Regions from separate parts of the Atlantibacter sp. MEI4A-1023 genome, predicted to be linked through region 1. Evidence: predicted binding sites of a transcription regulator. Region 1 holds the regulator's gene; each other region holds the start of a gene.
The links. The regulator PurR, encoded in region 1, represses purine synthesis genes. The targets are predictions, from matches to a motif close to CANGCAAACGTTTGCNTG.
Positions count from the first base shown of each region.

Region 2: a site for PurR is predicted at 2,589-2,606, ahead of tusA (sulfurtransferase TusA). Genes of this name have one in related genera too.
Region 3: a site for PurR is predicted at 1,883-1,900, ahead of guaB (IMP dehydrogenase). Genes of this name have one in related genera too.
Region 4: a site for PurR is predicted at 2,297-2,314, ahead of pyrD (quinone-dependent dihydroorotate dehydrogenase). Genes of this name have one in related genera too.

Region 1 is NZ_CM149568.1:2,549,307-2,554,327, reverse strand. It holds gene cfa (cyclopropane fatty acyl phospholipid synthase) at 1-86, opposite strand, end outside; gene punC (purine nucleoside transporter PunC) at 338-1,540, opposite strand; gene punR (DNA-binding transcriptional activator PunR) at 1,664-2,575, shown strand; gene purR (HTH-type transcriptional repressor PurR) at 2,591-3,616, opposite strand; gene cydH (cytochrome bd-I oxidase subunit CydH) at 3,904-3,993, shown strand; gene ACVV26_RS12245 (MFS transporter) at 4,239-5,021, shown strand, end outside.
Region 2 is NZ_CM149568.1:274,197-279,217, reverse strand. It holds gene ACVV26_RS01330 (TRAP transporter large permease) at 1-554, opposite strand, end outside; gene ACVV26_RS01325 (TRAP transporter small permease) at 565-1,074, opposite strand; gene ACVV26_RS01320 (TRAP transporter substrate-binding protein) at 1,117-2,094, opposite strand; gene tusA (sulfurtransferase TusA) at 2,282-2,527, opposite strand; gene ACVV26_RS01310 (7-cyano-7-deazaguanine/7-aminomethyl-7-deazaguanine transporter) at 2,699-3,364, shown strand; gene ACVV26_RS01305 (DcrB family lipoprotein) at 3,436-3,993, shown strand; gene ACVV26_RS01300 (hypothetical protein) at 4,258-4,962, shown strand.
Region 3 is NZ_CM149568.1:3,364,386-3,369,406, reverse strand. It holds gene der (ribosome biogenesis GTPase Der) at 1-144, shown strand, start outside; gene ACVV26_RS16055 (zinc ribbon domain-containing protein) at 189-404, shown strand; gene xseA (exodeoxyribonuclease VII large subunit) at 409-1,791, opposite strand; gene guaB (IMP dehydrogenase) at 1,961-3,427, shown strand; gene guaA (glutamine-hydrolyzing GMP synthase) at 3,496-5,021, shown strand, end outside.
Region 4 is NZ_CM149568.1:2,875,913-2,880,933, forward strand. It holds gene ACVV26_RS13885 (YcbX family protein) at 1-501, shown strand, start outside; gene ACVV26_RS13890 (cell division protein ZapC) at 498-1,040, opposite strand; gene pyrD (quinone-dependent dihydroorotate dehydrogenase) at 1,204-2,214, opposite strand; gene ssuE (NADPH-dependent FMN reductase) at 2,451-3,026, shown strand; gene pepN (aminopeptidase N) at 3,064-5,021, opposite strand, start outside.

The sequences.
Region 1 (5,021 bases):
ACACCCGCTTTGCTCAGCAGGTCATTAACAATACGGAACCACTGATTGTCCCGTGGCTCGACTTCTTCTATACACGATGAACTCATAGCTTCTCCATCACTGTGCGGTGAACATCGCCCTGAATGCAGGGCGTCGAGAAATCGCGGAATAATCCGCGAGCCTGAAATCCGACGAGAACAGAGGAAGGGAGAAGGCCCTTACCTTAAAGGCCATCCGTGGTGCTAAATGAAAATCCGTAGAGACTTTTATTTTTAAAAGACTGCCAATCAGTATAGAACTCACCCAACAGGCGTTCAATAAAAAATGATTAGCAGTCTAATTAAATTTGCAAGGCGGATCAGGAGCTTTGCGATGAGGTCGCAGGCTCACGCAGCCGCGCGGTTGCGCTGTCAGTGGCCTGCATGCGATAGCCCAGAGTGACAATCAGCACGGTAGACAGCATCACGCTGGTGGTAGAGAGCAGCGGCGCGGAAGAGACCAACCAGGAGACCGCCAGGCTGGCAATAAAGCACAAGCCCAGCTGCAAGGTGTTTTGCAGCGCGGCGGCACGGCCGGTCGCCTGGGGGAACGGTTGCAGGGCAGATGCCACCACGATGGGATAAATCGCGCCGTTCACCGCCGCCATCAGGCAGAACGGGATCAGCACCAGCGTCAGGCTGGCATTCGGCATGAGCCCTGCGCCCCAGGTGGCGACCACGCTCAGCGTAAACAGAATCAACAGCCACGGCAGCATCTGCGGGCCATGCCATTTTTTCAACGCGCTGCGACAGCCGTAACCGCCAATCAGAAACGCGATGGTTTGCGGCACATAGCTCAGGCCAATCGCCGTTGGTCCGTAACCCATGTCATTAAGGATAAACGGCGAGCCGGTGAGCCAGGCAAAGAAGCTGGCGGAGCAGCCTGCGTAAATGAGCACGTTGCCACGGTAGGTTTTGGAACGCAGCAACGTCATGAAGCTGAGCGACGGCGCGTCGGCATGGTGCGCCGGCGCACGCGGTTTCAGGCGCAGCGCCGGGATCATCAAGACTAGGGTGACGGCAAACAGCACCAGGAAAATCACTTTCCAGTCAAAATGATGCAGCAGCCAGCTGCCTAACAGCGGGGCGAGAGCAGGCGACAGCGCGACCAGCGGCATAATGGTGGCGAAAATGCGGTTGGTGCGGGTCGCGGGATAATAATCGGTGACCAGCGCCTGCCAGGTTACGGCAGCGGCACAGACGCCTACCGCCTGGACAAAGCGCAGCGCCAGCAGCATGGCGGTATTGTCTACCCACAGCATGCCGAGACAGCCCACGGCGAATATGCCCAGGCCCGCCAGTAAAATCGGCTTACGGCCATAGCGATCGGATAACGGGCCCCACGCCAGTTGCGCAACGGCAAACCCGGCCAGGAATAAACTCAGGCTGGCGCTAACGGCAGAGGCCTCTGTGCCCAAATCCTGCTGAATGGCGGCAAACGCCGGTAAATACATATCGGTAGCCAGGAAGCCCAGAACGCTTAACCCTGCCAGCCAGACTAAAAAACCTCGTGAAGGACGCATGGTAATTCTCTTCTTTTTTGATCTGATAACGCTTATTACGGACGCAGGAGTGTACAAAAGTGCAATCGTCCTTGTGAAACGTTAATATTTGCACGTTCCTTTCAAATTTTTTGCAGGCAGAACATGTGGTCTGAATATTCACTGGAAGTGGTTGATGCGGTGGCGCGTAACGGCAGCTTCAGCGCGGCGGCGCAGGAACTGCACCGGGTGCCGTCGGCGGTGAGCTATACCGTTAAACAACTGGAAGAATGGCTGGCGGTTCCGCTATTTATCCGCCGTCACCGGGAAGTGGAGCTAACGCCTGCCGGGGCGTGGTTTTTAAAAGAGGGCCGTTCTGTTATCAGAAAAATGATGGTCACGCGCCAGCAGTGCCAGCAGATCGCCAACGGCTGGCGCGGGCAGCTCTCTATTGCGGTGGATAATATCGTCAAACCGGCGCGTACCCGCCAGCTAATCCTTGATTTCTATCGTCATTTCGACGATGTGGAACTGATTGTCGCCCAGGAAGTGTTTAACGGCGTGTGGGATGCGCTGTCGGACGGGCGCGTCGAGCTGGCGATTGGCGCGACCCAGGCGATCCCGGTGGGCGGACGGTTCGCGTTTCGCGATATGGGGCCGCTAAGCTGGCAGTGTGTGGTGAGCGCCAGCCATCCGCTGGCGGCGGAACAGACACCGCTCAGCGATGACCAACTGCGCCAGTGGCCGTCGCTGGTACTGGAAGATACCTCGCGCTCATTGCCCAAGCGCACCACCTGGCTGCTGGATAATCAGCGCCGCGTGGTGGTGCCAGACTGGGCGACAGCGGTGGCGTGTTTAAACAACGGCTTGTGCGTCGGCATGGTGCCTGCGCATGTGGCGCACGACCCGGTAGTGGCAGGGCACTGGAAAAAGCTGGAACTGGACGACCCGTTCCCGGACTCCCCGTGCTGCCTCACCTGGAAACAAACCGATACTTCACCTGCGCTGCTGTGGCTGCTGGATTATCTGGGCGATAGCGAAACGCTGAACCGGGAGTGGTTGATGGAGCCGGAATAACCGGCTCCGGGAGGATTAACGGCGGTAGTCGCGGAACGGACCGTCTGCGACGGAGCGGCGCTCAATCAGACGCGGATGCACTTCGATGGTTTGTGACTCTTCGCGCTTATTCACGATGCGGTCGAGCAGCATATTAAACGCGGTTTCGCCCAGGGAATCTTTCGGCTGATGAATGGTCGTCAGCGCCGGGCTGAAATAGCGCGCGTTGCGCACATTGTCATAACCGATCACCGAAATATCCTGCGGCACCCGCAGGCCCATCTCATCGGCGGCGCAAATCGCGCCCATCGCCATCACGTCGCCGCCGCAGAACACGGCGGTAGGGCGCGGCTGCTGGGAAAGGATCTGCTGCATGGCGCGATAGCCGGATTCCGGCTCGAAATCACCCTGCACAATCCAGTTTTCCGGCACGCTGATTTGCACTTCTTCCAGCGCTTTCAGGAAACCGGCCAGACGGCCCGCGCCGGTGTTACGTTCCAGCGGACCGGGGATCACGCCGATTTCGCGGTGGCCGCGCTCAATCAGGTAGCGCCCGGCCATATAACCGCCCTGGAAGGCGTTATCGATCACCGAGTCGGTGAAGTCGGCTTTGGATTCGCCCCAGTCCATCACCACCATCGGAATATGGCGATACTCTTCCAGCATCGACAGCAGGGATTCCGGGTATTCGGAGCACATCACCAGTAAACCGTCGACGCGCTTTTGCGCCATCATCGACAGATAGGCGCGCTGTTTTTCCTGGTTGTTATGGGCGTTACCGAGGATCAGCGTATAGCCTTTGGTGAAACAACTGTTTTCCACGGCTTCGATAATTTCAGCAAAATAGGGCGCTTCGCTGCTGGTCGCCAGCAAACCGATAGATTTGGTGTGATTAACTTTTAAACTGCGCGCCACGGCGCTCGGGGAATAGTGCAATTCCTTGATGGCTGCCCAAACTGCGTTGCGTGTTTCTTCCGCAACAAAGCGGGTTTTGTTAATCACATGCGACACAGTTGTAGTGGAAACGTTTGCGCGTTTAGCGACATCTTTTATTGTTGCCATTCTTGTTACTCCAGACCCTCTCCGAGCCCCTGTTCATCACAGGTTAAACGTTTGCCTATGCCAACCTCGGTCCGCAACATTTCGGTTGCAGTATGTCGGGGATTGCGACATTAAAAGGAGGGGGTCAATGGCTGGTGAAAAATAAGGTAGCGACGGATTTTGTCTGATCTTGCGCAAAAGGGGAAGAGGGAAAACGCATATCAGCTTAAATCCCGTGGTAATTTTGTCTGAATTTATGCAAAAATGATCTGCACACACTTTTAATGTGGGTAACAAGGAGAGCAAAAATGAGCACAGACCTGAAATTTTCTCTGGTGACGACCGTTATCGTGCTGGGACTGATTGTGGCAACCGGTTTAGTTGCGGTACTGAACTAAACAGAAATTACATTTCGACCGCGTTTGGCAATAACAAACACCAGAAAATGGCTATTTTTTGGTGTTTGGTTCGATTTCCTGACTCCCGCTTCTGTTTCACCTCATTATTCACATTTGCGCAAAAATCTTTTGCCAAAATGGTTACTTCCTTTCTGATGTGACAAATGTCACTCTTTGCTTCTTTTTTGCTACAAGTCGCCGTGTAGTAAACACACGTGAAGCGACACGATTTCTGGAATTCACCAATGAAAATAAATTATCCGTTGCTGGCGCTGGCTATCGGCGCGTTTGGGATCGGCACGACTGAGTTTTCACCGATGGGGCTGTTGCCGGTCATCGCAAAAGGTGTCGATGTCTCGATCCCTGCTGCCGGAATGCTCATCAGCGCCTATGCGGTAGGGGTGATGGTTGGCGCGCCGCTGATGACGCTGCTTTTGTCTCATCGTGCACGGCGCAGCGCGCTGATCTTCCTGATGGCGATTTTCACTCTCGGCAATGTGCTTTCTGCCATCGCGCCGGATTACGCCACTTTAATGATCTCACGCATTATCACCAGCCTGAACCACGGCGCGTTTTTTGGCCTGGGGTCGGTGGTCGCGGCAAGCGTAGTGCCGAAACATAAACAGGCCAGCGCGGTCGCCACGATGTTTATGGGCCTGACGATTGCCAATATCGGCGGCGTGCCTGCTGCCACGTGGCTCGGCGAGACCATCGGCTGGCGGATGTCGTTCCTGGCGACGGCGGGCCTCGGCGTGATTTCTATGGTTAGCCTGTGGTTCTCGCTGCCGAAAGGCGGCGCAGGCGAACGCCCGGACGTGAAAAAAGAGTTGTCGGTACTGATGCGTCCGCAGGTGGTCAGCGCACTGTTAACCACCGTCTTAGGCGCGGGGGCGATGTTTACGCTGTATACCTATATTTCCCCGGTATTGCAGCATGTTACCCACGCGACGCCGCTGTTCGTTACCGCGATGCTGGTGCTGATTGGCGTCGGTTTCTCCCTTGGCAACTGGCTGGGTGGCCGACTGGCG
Region 2 (5,021 bases), 2.3 Mb from region 1:
CTGACACCCAACAACAGGCCTGGCAGAACCCCCGCGATAAACAACGACGCGATCGACACCGTACCGCCCGCCGCCAGCGAGTAAATCACCGAGTTATGGCTGGGCGGGATCAGAATCGCCTGTACCGAGCCGCTGGCGGTCACCGCTGCCGCGTATTCGCGCGGATAACCCTTTTTCTCCATTTCCGGGATCATCACGCTACCGATGGAAGCGGTATCCGCCACCGACGAGCCGGAAATCGCGCCGAAAAAGGTCGAGGCGACGATATTCACCAGCGACAACCCGCCGCGAATAAAACCCACGAAGATATAGGCAAAGTTCACCAGGCGGCGTGCGATACCGCCTTCCGCCATGATTGCCCCAGCCAGAATAAAAAACGGGATCGCCAGCAGGCTGAATTTATTCACGCCGCTGGTGATTTGAATCATGATTGCTTCCAGCGGCAGATCGATATACAGCGCCCCAACCACGGCGCTCAGACCTACCGCAAAGGCCACCGGCATGCCGACCGCCAACAATACGCCCAACGTAAAAAGTAAAACGAACGCGTCCATGAAGCCCCCGTTAACCGTGATTGCCGATAAGCACTACCGGACGATTCTCCTGGGAACCGAACAACAGCCGCTCAATAACAAAAAGAATAATGATCGCCGAGCCTATCGGCAGTGGCAGGTAGCTTTCCCCGGAGGTCAAAATGGGGAATTCCGCCACCGGCTGTTCCCAGAGTTCAATGCACAGCAACGCGCTGTACCAGAACATAATCCCGGAGATAGTTAGCATTAACAGGTCCACCAGTTTGGCGCACAGGCGCTGCATCGCCGGTGGAATACGGTCAGTCAACATGTTGACCGCAATATGCGAGTTAGCGCGATAGCTCACCGCAGCCCCCACAAAGCTGAACGTCACCATGCAAATAATTGCGATGGGCTCCGGCCAGGATTCACCACGGTTCAACACGTAGCGGGAAAAGATGCCAATCGGGATGACAACCGTCATCAGCAGCAGCGAAAACCCGGCCACAAACATGGCGAGCAGATACAGGCGATCCATCCACTTTATATATAAAGAGGTCATAAATACTCCGGGAATATGCGCCGGGCTAGCCGGCGCCTGAGATCACTGTACGTCTGCTATCGCTTTCATCAGATCCTGATGCTTGTCGCCAAACTGGGCGCGCACCGGCTCTGTGGCTTTAACGAAAACAGCTTTGTCGATGTCGTGGAATTGCACGCCGCCCGCTTTCATTTTCTCCAGCGCCTGGGCGTTATAGGCGTCCCAGAGTTTGCGCTGTTCCATCTGGGCTTCGCGGGCCAGGGTCAGGATTTTTTGCTGCTGATCGGCGTTGAGCTTGTCCCATTTCACTTTGGAATAGAGCAGCATTTCCGGGGTGATGAAGTGGCCGCTCAGGGTATAGTTCTTGGCGACCGGCATGTAGTTGTGGGCGATAAAGGTCGGCGGATTGTTTTCCGCGCCGTCAATAACGCCGGTTTGCATGCCGCTATACACTTCACTCACGCCCATCGCGACGGAGTTAGCACCCATATCTTTCAACGTGGCCAGCGCCACCGGGCTACCCTGAACGCGGATTTTCATCCCTTTCAGGTCTTCCGGCTTCACCACCGGTTTCACGGTGATCAGGTTACGCGTGCCGGAATCCATCCAGCCCAGGAAGACCAGTTTCGATTTCGGGTTATTGGTCAGTTTCTCACCGATTTGTTTGCCGATATCGCCGTCGATCACTTTGTGCATATGGTCTTCATCGCGGAAGACATACGGCAGGGTAAACACTTCGATATCCGGCAGGATGGCGGCAACCGGGGCCATTGAGACGCGAATAATATCGATAGCGCCCATTTGCGCCTGCTCAATCATTTGCTTTTCATCGCCCAGTACGCCGCCAGGGAACACTTTGATCTCAAGATCGCCGTTGGTTTGTTGTTTGAGCTTTTCACCCATGTTTTGCACGGCCACCACGTTGGGATAACCCTGCGGATGGACGTCGGCGGCTTTTATGGTCTGCGCCAGTACGGTTGGTGCGAATAACGCGGTGGAGAGGCACAGGCCGGCCAAAACCGGTATCAGAGTCTTTTTCATCGGGTCAGCTCCAGAAGGTACGTATGTAAGAGGTAAAACGTTGTTTTGATTTTCCGCTTATAAACTAGCCGAAGATGTTAAAAGACGTGGTGAAGCACTTCACAAAAGTAGCAAAATATGAAACAGGGGTTTAAAGAGAATGCACCAGGGGTTCAGCGCAGAGTTTTATGCCTCTGCGCTCAAAAAATTAGTGTTTTTTACGAAGTAAATAGCGGTACGGCAGAGCTTCCGTTTGCGAAGCGATCAGATCGTGCTCCATAAAACGGCAAAATCCTGGGATATCGCGCGTGGTGGCCGGGTCATCAGCGATGACCAGTAGCGTTTCGCCTGTTTGCATGCCGCGCACGGTTTTGCGCACCATCATCACCGGTTCAGGGCAACGCAGCCCCTGGGCATCCAGGGTATGATCGGGATGGTTAAAAAGGTCGGTCATGGTTATCTCGGGGAAAGGTAAAAACGGCACTAGTTTACCCCGGGATTTAGCCGGTGCAAGCCAGGTTAACGATTGCGTTAAAATTAACCATTGCAAAGATAAGCTGAAGCAGTATGATGCGGCGGTTTTGATTCTGGGTTCCCTCACCCCATCCGACAAAAAGGTCACAATATGACGACGTTTACATCACGCCAGCGCCGCAATGCGCTTATCTGGCTATCGCTGTTTCATTTGCTGGTCATTACGTCCAGTAACTACCTGGTGCAGCTACCGATCACCATTTTCGGTTTTCACACCACCTGGGGCGCGTTCAGTTTTCCCTTTATCTTCCTGGCTACCGACCTGACCGTGCGGATTTTTGGCGCGCCGTTAGCGCGTCGCATCATCTTTGCGGTGATGATCCCGGCGCTGGCGATTTCCTACGGCATCTCCTCGCTGTTTTATATGGGAAGCTGGCAGGGATTCGAGGCATTAGCCCACTTCAATCTGTTCGTGGCGCGTATCGCAACGGCGAGTTTTATGGCCTACGCGCTGGGGCAAATTCTTGATGTGCATGTGTTTAACCGCCTGCGCCAAAACCGCCGCTGGTGGCTGGCCCCGACCGCATCGACCCTTTTCGGCAACGTCAGCGACACCCTCGCGTTCTTCTTTATCGCCTTCTGGCGTAGCCCGGACGCCTTTATGGCGGAGCACTGGGTTGAAATCGCGCTGGTGGATTACTGCTTCAAAGTGCTTATCAGCATCGTGTTCTTCCTGCCGATGTACGGCGTACTGCTGAATATGCTGTTGAAAAAACTGGCAGATAAATCTGATTTCGCGCGGTTCCAGCCGGGTTGACGGTCGCCAGGAATTCTTGTGATAAGATGCGGAGCAAGGTCACTTGACCGTTATCGTAAAGGAAGAATTCAATGCGCAATCTGGTTAAATATGTCGGGATTGGCCTGCTGGTGATGGGGCTGGCGGCCTGCGACAACAATGACAGCAGCAAGCCGACGGAAGGCGCCGCAGCCGAAAGCAATGCGGCAGCTCAGCAGGTCACTCTGCTGGACGGCAAACTGAGTTTTTCGCTGCCGGCGGATATGACGGATCAGAGCGGGAAGCTGGGCACGCAGGCCAACAATATGCACGTTTATTCTGACGCTACCGGGCAGAAAGCGGTGATTGTGATTGTCGGCGACGACACTACCGAAGGGTTGGATGTGCTGGCAAAACGCCTTGAAGATCAGCAACGCAGCCGCGACCCACAGTTGCAGGTTGTGACCAATAAATCCATTGAAGTTAAAGGCCATACCTTACAGCAGCTGGACAGCATTATTTCCGCCAAAGGCCAGACCGCGTACTCGTCTGTGGTGCTGGGTAAAGTGGATAACAAACTGCTGACCCTGCAAATCACCCTGCCAGCGGATAACCAGCAGCAGGCACAGGCAACCGCTGAAAACATTATTAATACCCTGGAAGTGAAGTAAGGCGATTCGCTTTCGTGGAAAAAGCCTGCCGGTGAAAACCGGCAGGCTTTTTTATTTGATGAAGTGATGGGCGCAGCAAGATTTAAATCAACAGTTTAATCCAGACCAGGCCACAATTACTGTCTCTTTTGTGCTCCTCGATTAATTTTCCCTTCCCCTTAGACACTTCAGTTATTACATCCTGCAATACTGGTTGGACAAAATTTCCCAAACCTAAATTTTCAACGTATATTCGTATAACATCATTCCTCATATAGATACGTTATGCAGGCATCTGATTATTTAAAGATGAAGTTCCAGAGCGACCGGCAACTGGCTACTTATGGACAGCAAGGCGTTGCTGGAACGTGGAAGGCGTTAAAAGGGATCGGTTCTGATATTTACTCAGGAATGGAGCGCGTAAGCTGGTATTCATCGTGCTTATTCCCCGGCTATCACGATGTGTGCGATGAACTTCTTTCAGAAGAAAAGAGAATGTATCTCTCAATAGTGTCTATTTACCGGTATCGTGATGTAATAGCACAAATGCTCTATCTTTATTTTGTCAGTATTTTAAACGATTCTGAAAATAGAAATGAACAAAATCGCGTTCTCAAAACGGATTCCAAAGTAACTGGGCTAGTTAAAAACATCCCGGCAAGCAAGACTGCACGTTTAGCGATAGCATTGGCGCTGGCTAAATCTCTTTCAGCATCGGGTCTACTCTCAGACGTTGTCGTCGAACGGCTTGCACGACGCGTACCTACCGTTGTCATGGCGCTTCAATTGATTGGCTCGGACCAGAAGTGCGCCCTTGCTGCCCGTCATCTGAAAACATTAGATCCGAAGTATTACTCTATCCTGTATGGCGCACAGCTGGAGATGCTTTACTACTTTGTTGAGCCGTTCCTGTCGGATCTGATAAATAAAGTACAAATGGGATTCTATCAGGATTTCGATGCAATTTATGACGACTTAAAGGGCAAGTGACATGTTTAAGAGCCTGCTATCAATCCTATTTACGGATATTTTATTCCCCGTTTATATTT
Region 3 (5,021 bases), 820 kb from region 1:
AAATCGCTGGACGTGATGGGTACGCCGATCCGTATTCAGTTCAAGGAAGGGGATAACCCGTTTGCTAACAAGCGCAACACCCTGACGCCGAACCAGATGCGTAAGCGTAAGCGCCTGATTAAGCACATCAAGAAAGGTAAATAACCGAGCGGGGCCGAAAGGCCTCGTTTTGTCATTGAGGAGTGATGATGGAAATTCAATGCCCCCACTGCCAGCAGCCGGTTGAGGCCACGGCAACCGTTGCGCACTGTGAACACTGCCAGCAGGATATCAAGCTGGAAGCCCGCTGCCCCGACTGCCATCAGCCGTTACAGGTGCTGAAAGCCTGCGGCGCGGTAGATTATTTTTGCCAGAACGGCCACGGGCTGATTTCGAAAAAACGCGTCGAATACGTACCGGTTTAACGGCTTAGTCTTTGGTAGGGGTTTTGCGCTTACGCGACGTTTTAACCGGCTGAATGCCGGTCACCTGGCTTTCAACCAGGCCATCTTCCACCCGCGTAGTCAGCACGTCGCCCGCTTTCACCTGTTTAGTTTTCTTCAGCACTTTGCCGTCGGTGGCGGTGGTTACGCTGTAGCCGCGTGCCAGCGTAGCCAGCGGGCTGACGGCTTCGAGTTGCGCAATCGCGGTGCCGAAGCGCTGTTTGGTGCCGCCTAACCGCGCGGTAATCACCTGCGACAGCCGATATTCCAGTTGCTGAATACGGGTTTGCGCGCGATGGATGCGCCCCTGGGGCTGCTGTTGATACAGGCGTTGCGTCACGCGCTGCTGCTGTTGCGTTCCCTGGCGCAGCCGGTTTTCAACGGCATTGTTCAGCCGCTGGCGCAGGCGTTCCAGCGTGGTTTGCTGGCGCGCCAGACGCAGTTGCGGATGCTGCTGTTGCAGACGATGGTGAAGCCGGGTAAAGCGTTGCTGAAGATTCGCGAAGAAATAATCCATCGCCATTTCCAGGCGCTGCTGCTGGCCCTGAATTTGCCGCAGCAGCTCCTGCTGGTTGCGGCTAACGACTTCCGCTGCCGCCGACGGCGTCGGCGCGCGTAAGTCGGCAATAAAATCGGCGATGGTCACATCGGTTTCGTGACCGACGGCGCTGACGATGGGAATGCGGCTGGCGAAAATCGCCCGCGCCACGCGCTCATCGTTAAAACTCCACAAATCCTCCAGCGAGCCGCCCCCGCGCCCGACGATCAGCACGTCACACTCCGCACGCTGGTTAGCAAGCTCAATGGCGCGCACGATTTGCGCCGGGGCATCGTCGCCTTGTACTACAGTGGGGTAAATCACCACCGGCAGCGACGGATCGCGCCGTTGCAGCACATGCAAAATATCGTGCAGCGCCGCGCCGGTTTTCGACGTGATCACGCCGATCTGGTGCGCCGGAGAGGGCAGGGGCTGTTTGTGTTGGGCGTCAAATAGCCCTTCCTGAGAAAGTTTTTGCTTAAGCTGTTCAAACTGTTGTTGCAGCAGGCCCACACCCGCAGGCTGCATGCTTTCAACGATAATTTGATAGTCGCCGCGCGGCTCATAGAGCGTGATATTAGCGCGAACCAGCACCTGTTGCCCGTGCTGAGGACGGAACGTAACGCGGCGGTTGCTGTTGCGGAACATCGCGCAACGCACCTGGGCGCCGTCATCTTTCAGCGTAAAGTACCAGTGACCGGACGCAGGTTGGGTGAAGTTAGAAATTTCACCGCTGATCCACACCTGGCCCATTTGCTGTTCAAGCAGCATCCGGACGGTCTGGTTTAATCGGCTGACAGTATAAATTGCGGTGGATTGGCTTAGCGACATGTGAGCTGGATCAAATTCTAAATCAGCAGGTTATTCAATCGATAGTAACGCGGCCAGAGACGATAGCAAGTATTTTTATTAAAAAATGCTAGATGCAAACGGTTACGCTCTGTATAATGCCGCGGCAATATTTTATCTGTTCTCATTCACCCAGGTTGAGATATTGCCCATGCTACGTATCGCTAAAGAAGCACTGACGTTTGACGACGTTCTCCTCGTTCCCGCTCACTCTACCGTTCTGCCGAATACTGCCGATCTGAGCACGCAGTTAACCAAAACCATCCGCCTGAATATTCCTATGCTCTCCGCAGCAATGGACACCGTGACTGAGGCTCGCCTGGCCATCGCGCTGGCGCAGGAAGGCGGTCTTGGCTTCATTCACAAAAACATGTCGATTGAACGCCAGGCTGAAGAGGTTAAGCGCGTTAAAAAACACGAAAGTGGCGTTGTGACCGACCCGCAGACCGTGCTGCCGACCACCACGCTGCGTGAAGTGAAAGAATTAACCGAACGTAATGGCTTCGCCGGTTATCCGGTCGTCACCGCCGACAACGAGCTGGTCGGCATCGTCACCGGTCGTGACGTGCGTTTCGTTACCGATCTGAGCCAGCCGGTCAGCGTTTACATGACGCCGAAAGAGCGTCTGGTCACCGTACGCGAAGGCGAATCACGCGACGTCGTGCTGGCGAAAATGCACGAAAAACGCGTTGAAAAAGCGCTGGTCGTAGACGGCAGCTTCCATCTGCGCGGCATGATCACCGTAAAAGACTTCCAGAAAGCAGAGCGTAAACCGAACTCCTGTAAAGACGAGCAGGGCCGTCTGCGCGTAGGCGCGGCAGTAGGCGCTGGCGCGGGCAACGAAGAGCGCATCGACGCGCTGGTTGCCGCTGGCGTAGACGTACTGCTGATCGACTCCTCTCACGGTCATTCCGAAGGCGTGTTGCAGCGCATCCGCGAAACCCGTGCTAAATACCCGGATCTGCAAATCATCGGCGGTAACGTGGCGACGGCGGCGGGCGCACGCGCGCTGGCAGAAGCCGGCGTGAGCGCGGTGAAAGTGGGTATCGGTCCTGGCTCAATCTGTACTACCCGTATCGTGACCGGCGTGGGCGTTCCGCAAATCACCGCGGTGGCTGACGCGGTCGAAGCGCTGGAAGGCACCGGTATTCCGGTTATCGCCGATGGCGGTATCCGTTTCTCCGGCGACATCGCAAAAGCCATTGCCGCTGGCGCAAGCGCGGTGATGGTCGGCTCCATGCTGGCAGGCACCGAAGAATCCCCGGGCGAAATCGAACTCTACCAGGGCCGTTCTTATAAATCCTACCGCGGGATGGGCTCCCTGGGCGCGATGTCCAAAGGCTCTTCTGACCGCTACTTCCAGAGCGACAACGCCGCCGACAAACTGGTGCCGGAAGGTATCGAAGGCCGTGTGGCGTACAAAGGCCGCCTGAAAGAGATTATCCACCAGCAAATGGGCGGCCTGCGTTCCTGTATGGGGCTGACCGGCTGTGGTACTATCGACGCGCTGCGTACCAAAGCAGAGTTTGTACGCATCAGCGGTGCGGGTATCCAGGAAAGTCACGTACACGACGTGACCATTACCAAAGAGTCCCCGAACTACCGTATGGGCTCCTGATTTTCTTCGCCCGACCTCGCGTCGGGCGATTTATTTAATCTGTTTCACTTGCCTCGGACTAAGCGTCAATGACAGACAATATTCATCAACATCGCATTCTCATCCTCGATTTCGGTTCTCAATATACTCAACTGGTAGCGCGTCGCGTGCGTGAGCTGGGCGTGTATTGCGAGCTGTGGGCATGGGATGTTACTGAAGCACAGATTCGCGAATTTAATCCTAACGGCATCATTCTTTCCGGCGGCCCGGAAAGCACCACCGAGCACAACAGCCCGCGCGCGCCGCAATACGTGTTCGAGGCAGGCGTTCCGGTTCTGGGCGTTTGCTACGGTATGCAGACCATGGCAATGCAGCTTGGCGGCCATGTTCAGGGTTCCGATGAGCGTGAATTCGGCTATGCGCAGGTTGAAGTTAAAACCGACAGCGCCCTGGTTCGCGGCATCGAAGATGCCCTGAGCGCAGAGGGTAAACCGCTGCTGGACGTGTGGATGAGCCACGGCGACAAAGTTACCGCCATCCCGGCTGATTTTGTGACCGTCGCCAGCACCGAAACCTGCCCGTTTGCCATTATGGCCAACGAAGAAAAACGTTTTTACGGTGTACAGTTCCACCCGGAAGTGACCCACACCCGCCAGGGCCTGCGTATGTTAGAACGCTTTGTGCGTGACATCTGCCAGTGCGAAGCGCTGTGGACACCGGCGAAAATCATCGACGACGCGGTAGAACGCATTCGCCAGCAGGTTGGCAATGATAAAGTGATCCTTGGCCTGTCCGGCGGTGTGGATTCTTCCGTTACTGCCATGCTGCTGCACCGCGCCATTGGCGACCGCCTGACCTGCGTCTTCGTTGATAACGGCCTGCTGCGCCTGAATGAAGCCGAGCAGGTGATGGACATGTTCGGCGACCATTTCGGCCTGAACATCGTTCACGTTCCGGCAGAAGCTCGTTTCCTGGAAGCGCTGGCAGGGGAGAACGATCCGGAAGCCAAACGTAAAATCATTGGCCGCGTGTTCGTAGAAGTGTTTGACGAAGAAGCGTTGAGACTGGAAGACGTGAAGTGGCTGGCGCAGGGGACTATTTATCCTGACGTCATTGAATCCGCCGCTTCAGCGACCGGTAAAGCGCACGTTATCAAATCGCACCACAACGTGGGCGGCTTGCCGAAAGAGATGAAGATGGGCCTCGTTGAGCCGCTGAAAGAGCTGTTCAAAGACGAAGTGCGCAAAATCGGTCTTGAGCTGGGCCTGCCGTTCGACATGTTGTACCGTCATCCGTTCCCGGGCCCAGGCCTTGGCGTGCGTGTACTCGGCGAAGTGAAGAAAGAGTACTGCGATTTGCTGCGTCGCGCCGATGCGATATTTATCGAAGAGCTGCGTAAAGCGGATCTGTACGACAAAGTGAGCCAGGCGTTCACCGTGTTCCTGCCGGTGCGTTCGGTAGGCGTGATGGGCGATGGTCGTAAATACGACTGGGTTGTGTCACTGCGTGCGGTGGAAACCATCGACTTTATGACCGCGCACTGGGCGCACCTGCCTTACGACTTCCTGGGCCGCGTGTCGAACCGCATTATCAATGAAGTGAATGGCATTTCCCG
Region 4 (5,021 bases), 330 kb from region 1:
AGCCGCTGTATTTTTACTACCGTCAGCCCGGAGCGCGGCATGAAGCACCCTTCCGGCGAACCACTGGCGACGTTGCAGTCGTTCCGTACCGCACAAGATGATTCCGGCGATGTGGATTTCGGCCAGAATCTCATCGCCCGGGAAAGCGGCATTATTCACGTTGGCGATGAAGTGGACATTCTGAAAACCAAACCGGCGCGCGTCTACGGTCCGGGTGAAGTTGCTCAGTCCATTGAAGTAGAAACCGCACCGCAAAGCGCGGTGGCTATTACCTGGCAAGGCGCGACATTCAAAGGCAATAACCAGCAAATTCTGCTGGAGCAGCTTGAGCAACAGGGCATCCGCGTTCCTTACTCGTGCCGGGCAGGCATCTGCGGAAGCTGTCGGATTCGGTTAGTCGACGGGGAAGTGAAAGCGCTAAAACAGAGTGCAGTGGGCGACGATGGCACCATACTGTGCTGTAGCTGTATTCCGGTTGGGGCCGTTACCCTGGAAAGTTAAACGGCCTGGTCGAGGCTAAGGCTTTGCGCCACTGGCTGCGGTCTTAGCCTGTCGTTCATGATTTTAATCGCATCACCCAACTGCATCGTGCGCCCGGCGAGCGTTAAACCGGGTTGCGCCAACAGGCACAGCGCCGCATTGTCACCCGGCTCCACTACCAGCAGGCTGACGCTCTCCTGGGTATCACTCAAATACACACATGCAGGGTCGCCGCAAACCGGCTGCCAATAATCATCATGGGAAAGGAAATGCCAGCTTTTCGGCATTTGCGGTTTCAGGAAGCGTATCGCCACTAGCGCATTCAATACCAGCTCAGCACGCTGATCTTTAGATAATTGCAAATCGCGGCATTTTTCTTCGAAGGTGAAATAAAGCGCAGCATCATCAACGCAAAAGCCGCTGGAGGAAAAAGCATCGGGGGTGAGCATTTTGCGGGCGAAGCGCGAACGGAATAGCATGCCATTAGCCAGGTCGAGCATCATTCTGTCGTGCTCGTCATCAAAATACCAATGCCAGTTATCGTCCGGTTTAATGCGCATCATTTTTTCCCCACATCTGCCAGCGACGAAATATCATCCTTTTTGCCGCTTCGTTTAAAACCCTAATAAAGAAAAGACTAAAATGTCTAAATTAGCAACTGCGCCCGAATATAAAACAACCAGGGCTCAAAATAAAGCCTTGGTTGTCTGTAAGTCAAAAAGCTTAGATATGGGTTACGATTTCTTTAATCAGCGGCGGGCCTTTAAAAATAAAGCCGGAATAAATCTGAATCAGCGTTGCGCCTGCCGCCATCTTCTCGCGCGCCGCCATCAGCGAATCAATGCCGCCAACGCCAATAATCGGCAGTCGACCATTTAATTCCTGAGATAACAGGCGAATAATTTCGGTGCTTTTTAATTGCAATGGACGGCCGCTTAAGCCCCCCATTTCATTACAGTATTTCATACCTTCAACCAGCGAACGGTCGAGGGTGGTATTGGTGGCGATAACCCCATCAATATTATGGCGAACTAAACTGTCGGCGACCTGGATCAATTCCTCCAGGGAAAGATCCGGCGCGATCTTCACTGCCACAGGAACATATTTATGATGCTGTTTTTGCAGTTCTTGTTGCTTATTTTTTATCGCACTTAACAGATCGTCCAGCGCTTCGCCATATTGCAGCGAACGTAAACCCGGGGTATTTGGAGAGGAGATATTAATCGCGATATATCCGGCATAGGGATACACTTTATCCATACAAATCAGATAGTCATCTTTACCCTGCTCGACCGGCGTGTCTTTATTTTTGCCAATATTAATCCCCAGCACGCCGTCGAAATGCGCTTTCTTGACGTTATCAACCAGGTTGTCGACGCCCATGTTGTTAAAGCCCATGCGGTTGATCAACCCTTCAGCTTCTACCAAACGGAAGATCCGCGGCTTATCGTTACCCGGCTGCGGGCGCGGCGTCACGGTGCCGATCTCGATCGATCCAAAACCCATCGCGCCCAGCGCGTCAATGCATTCGCCGTTTTTATCCAGCCCTGCCGCCAGGCCCAGCGGGTTTTTAAATGTCAGCCCCATGCAGGAAACAGGTTTTTCCGGTACGCGCTGGCGCACCAGCCGCTCAAACGGCGTGCCGGTAATACGGCGCAATTGCTGGAAGGTCATTTCATGAGCGCGCTCTGGATCGAGCTGAAAAAGGGCTTTACGAACGAAGGGGTAGTACATGAACTCTCCTGGATTCCCGGTATGCAGACCGGGGCGCTATTATCCGTGAATGCGCTCACAAAGTGAATTGACTTATGGCAAAAAAGCAATCGTTTTCGGCCATTACGGTGATTTATGCGAAATTTGGCATTGCTCCGACGGAAAAATCACTTAGCCCAGGCCAGCGGATCTGCGACACTGATGCTAAATGTTATTAATGTTATCAACTTGAAAACCATGAGTTATAAGGAGCTGTCATGCGCATTATCACCCTGGCCGGTAGCCCTCGCTTTCCCTCCCGCTCCAGCGCGTTGTTAGAATATGCCCGCGATCGGCTTAGTGCACAGGATGTGGAGGTCTATCACTGGCATCTGCAAAACTTCGCGCCGGAAGATCTGATCTATGCGCGCTTCGACAGCCCGGCACTGAAAACCTTTAACGCGCAGCTGGCAGAAGCTGACGGGCTGATCGTAGCGACGCCGGTTTATAAGGCTTCCTTTGCAGGCGCGCTGAAAACGCTGCTCGATTTATTACCCGAACGCGCGCTGGAGAAAAAAGTCGTTTTGCCGCTGGCAACAGGCGGCAGTGTGGCGCATTTGTTGGCAGTGGATTATGCCCTGAAGCCGGTATTAAACGCGCTCAAAGCGCAGGAGATTTTGCATGGCGTCTACGCTGACGACAGTCAGGTGCTGGATTATCAGCATAAGCCGGTGTTTAGCGCTAATTTGCAGCATCGGCTGGACGACGCGCTGGATACCTTCTGGCAGGCGTTACACCGTCACGATACGTCCCATCTGGCGTTAAAATGGCCGGAGAACTTGCTGTCGGCGTAATGAAAAACGCCCTTCCATCGGGAAGGGCGTTTGGTTATCAGGCAAGCGCCTTGGTGATTTTCTCGAACAAATCCCCGGAGAGATTCGGCAGCGCTTTAAGCTGCTCCAGCGCAGCGCGCATCAGCTGCTGACGATTTTCATCGTAGCGCTTAAGGCGAATCAGCGGTTCGATCAGGCGTGACGCCACCTGAGGGTTGCGGCTGTTCAGTTCGGTCAGCATTTCCACCATAAACTGATAGCCGCTGCCATCCGCTGCATGGAACGCCAGCGGGTTATTCATCGCAAACGCCCCAATCAGCGCGCGGGTGCGGTTCGGGTTGCTCATGCTGAATGAGCGGTGGGTAAGCAGCGAACGCACCGTGGCGAGGACATTTTCCGCCGGGCTGATAGCCTGAAGCATCAGCCACTTATCCATTACCAGCCCATCCTGATGCCACTTATCATCATACTCCGCCAGCAGCGCCGCACGGCACGGCAACTGCGCCGCGACCGCTGCCGACAGCGCGGCAATCGCGTCGGTCATGTTGTCCGCATGGTGATACTGGGCGGTAATCAGCTTATCGGCCAGTTCGGCATCGCCAAACGCCAGATAGTGCAGGCAGGTATTACGCAGCGCGCGTTTGCCGATGTCGGCATGCTCGATACGATAACCGTCGAGTTTGTTGGCGTTGTAAACCGCTAAAAACTCATCCGCCAGTTCCGTCGCCAGGGTGCGGGTTAGCGCACCGTGCACAGCGGCAATCGCCAGCGGATCGATGATCTCAAACAGTTCCGCGATTTCATTTTGCGAAGGCAGTGTGAGGATCTCCGCCGCCAGCGCCGGATCGATATGCTCATCCAGCAGGATCGCGCGGAACGCATCCGCCACGTGCAGCGGCAGCGACAGCGGCTGGCCCTGCTGTTGGCGCACCACGTTCAGTTTAATATGCGTCGCCAGCAAGCTTTGCGCCGCATCCCAGCGGGAGAAATCATTGCGGGCGTGACGCATCAGGAACGTCAGTTGCTGATCGCTCCATTTATATTCCAGTTTCACCGGCGCAGAGAATTCGCGCAGCAGCGACGGCACAGGCTGGAAATAAACGTTATCAAACACAAAGGTCTGCTCGGCCTGGGTCAGGTTAAGCACGTGATGGACCGGATGTCCGTTGTATTGTAGCGGGATCACCTTGCCTTCGTTATCGTACAGCTCAATGTCAAACGGAATGTGGAGGGGATGTTTCTCCGTTTGCTCGGCGGTAACCGGCGTTCGCTGACTGATGGTCAGAGTATATTGTTCGGTTTCCGGGTTATAGTCGTCCTGAACGCTCACGACCGGCGTACCGGCCTGGCTGTACCAGCGGCGGAAATGGGACAAATCAACGTTCGACGCATCTTCCATTGCCTGCACAAAGTCATCGCAAGTGGCGGCGCTGCCGTCATGGCGCTCGAAATAGAGTTGCATCCCCTTCTGGAAATTCTCTTCACCCAGCAGAGTGTGCAACATGCGGATCACTTCAGAACCTTTCTCATACACCGTCAGGGTATAGAAGTTATTCATTTCAATAACTTTATCCGGACGGATCGGGTGCGCCATCGGACTGGCGTCTTCCGCAAACTGCATAGCACGCATAGTTCGCACATTACTGATGCGATTGACCGCGCGCGAGCCCAAATCGGAGCTGAATTCCTGATCGCGGAACACGGTCAGCCCTTCTTTCAGGCTGAGCTGGAACCAGTCACGGCAGGTGACGCGGTTGCCGGTCCAGTTATGGAAATATTCATGGCCAATCACGCGTTCAATGTTGAGGTAGTCTTTATCGGTCGCTGTTTCCGCACGCGCCAGCACGAATTTGGAGTTAAAAATGTTTAGGCCTTTATTCTCCATCGCGCCCATGTTGAAGAAATCAACGGCGACAATCATGTAAATGTCTAAGTCATACTCCAGACCAAAGCGGGTTTCATCCCACTTCATGGAGTTTTTCAGCGAGGTCATCGCCCAGGAAGCGCGGTCGAGGT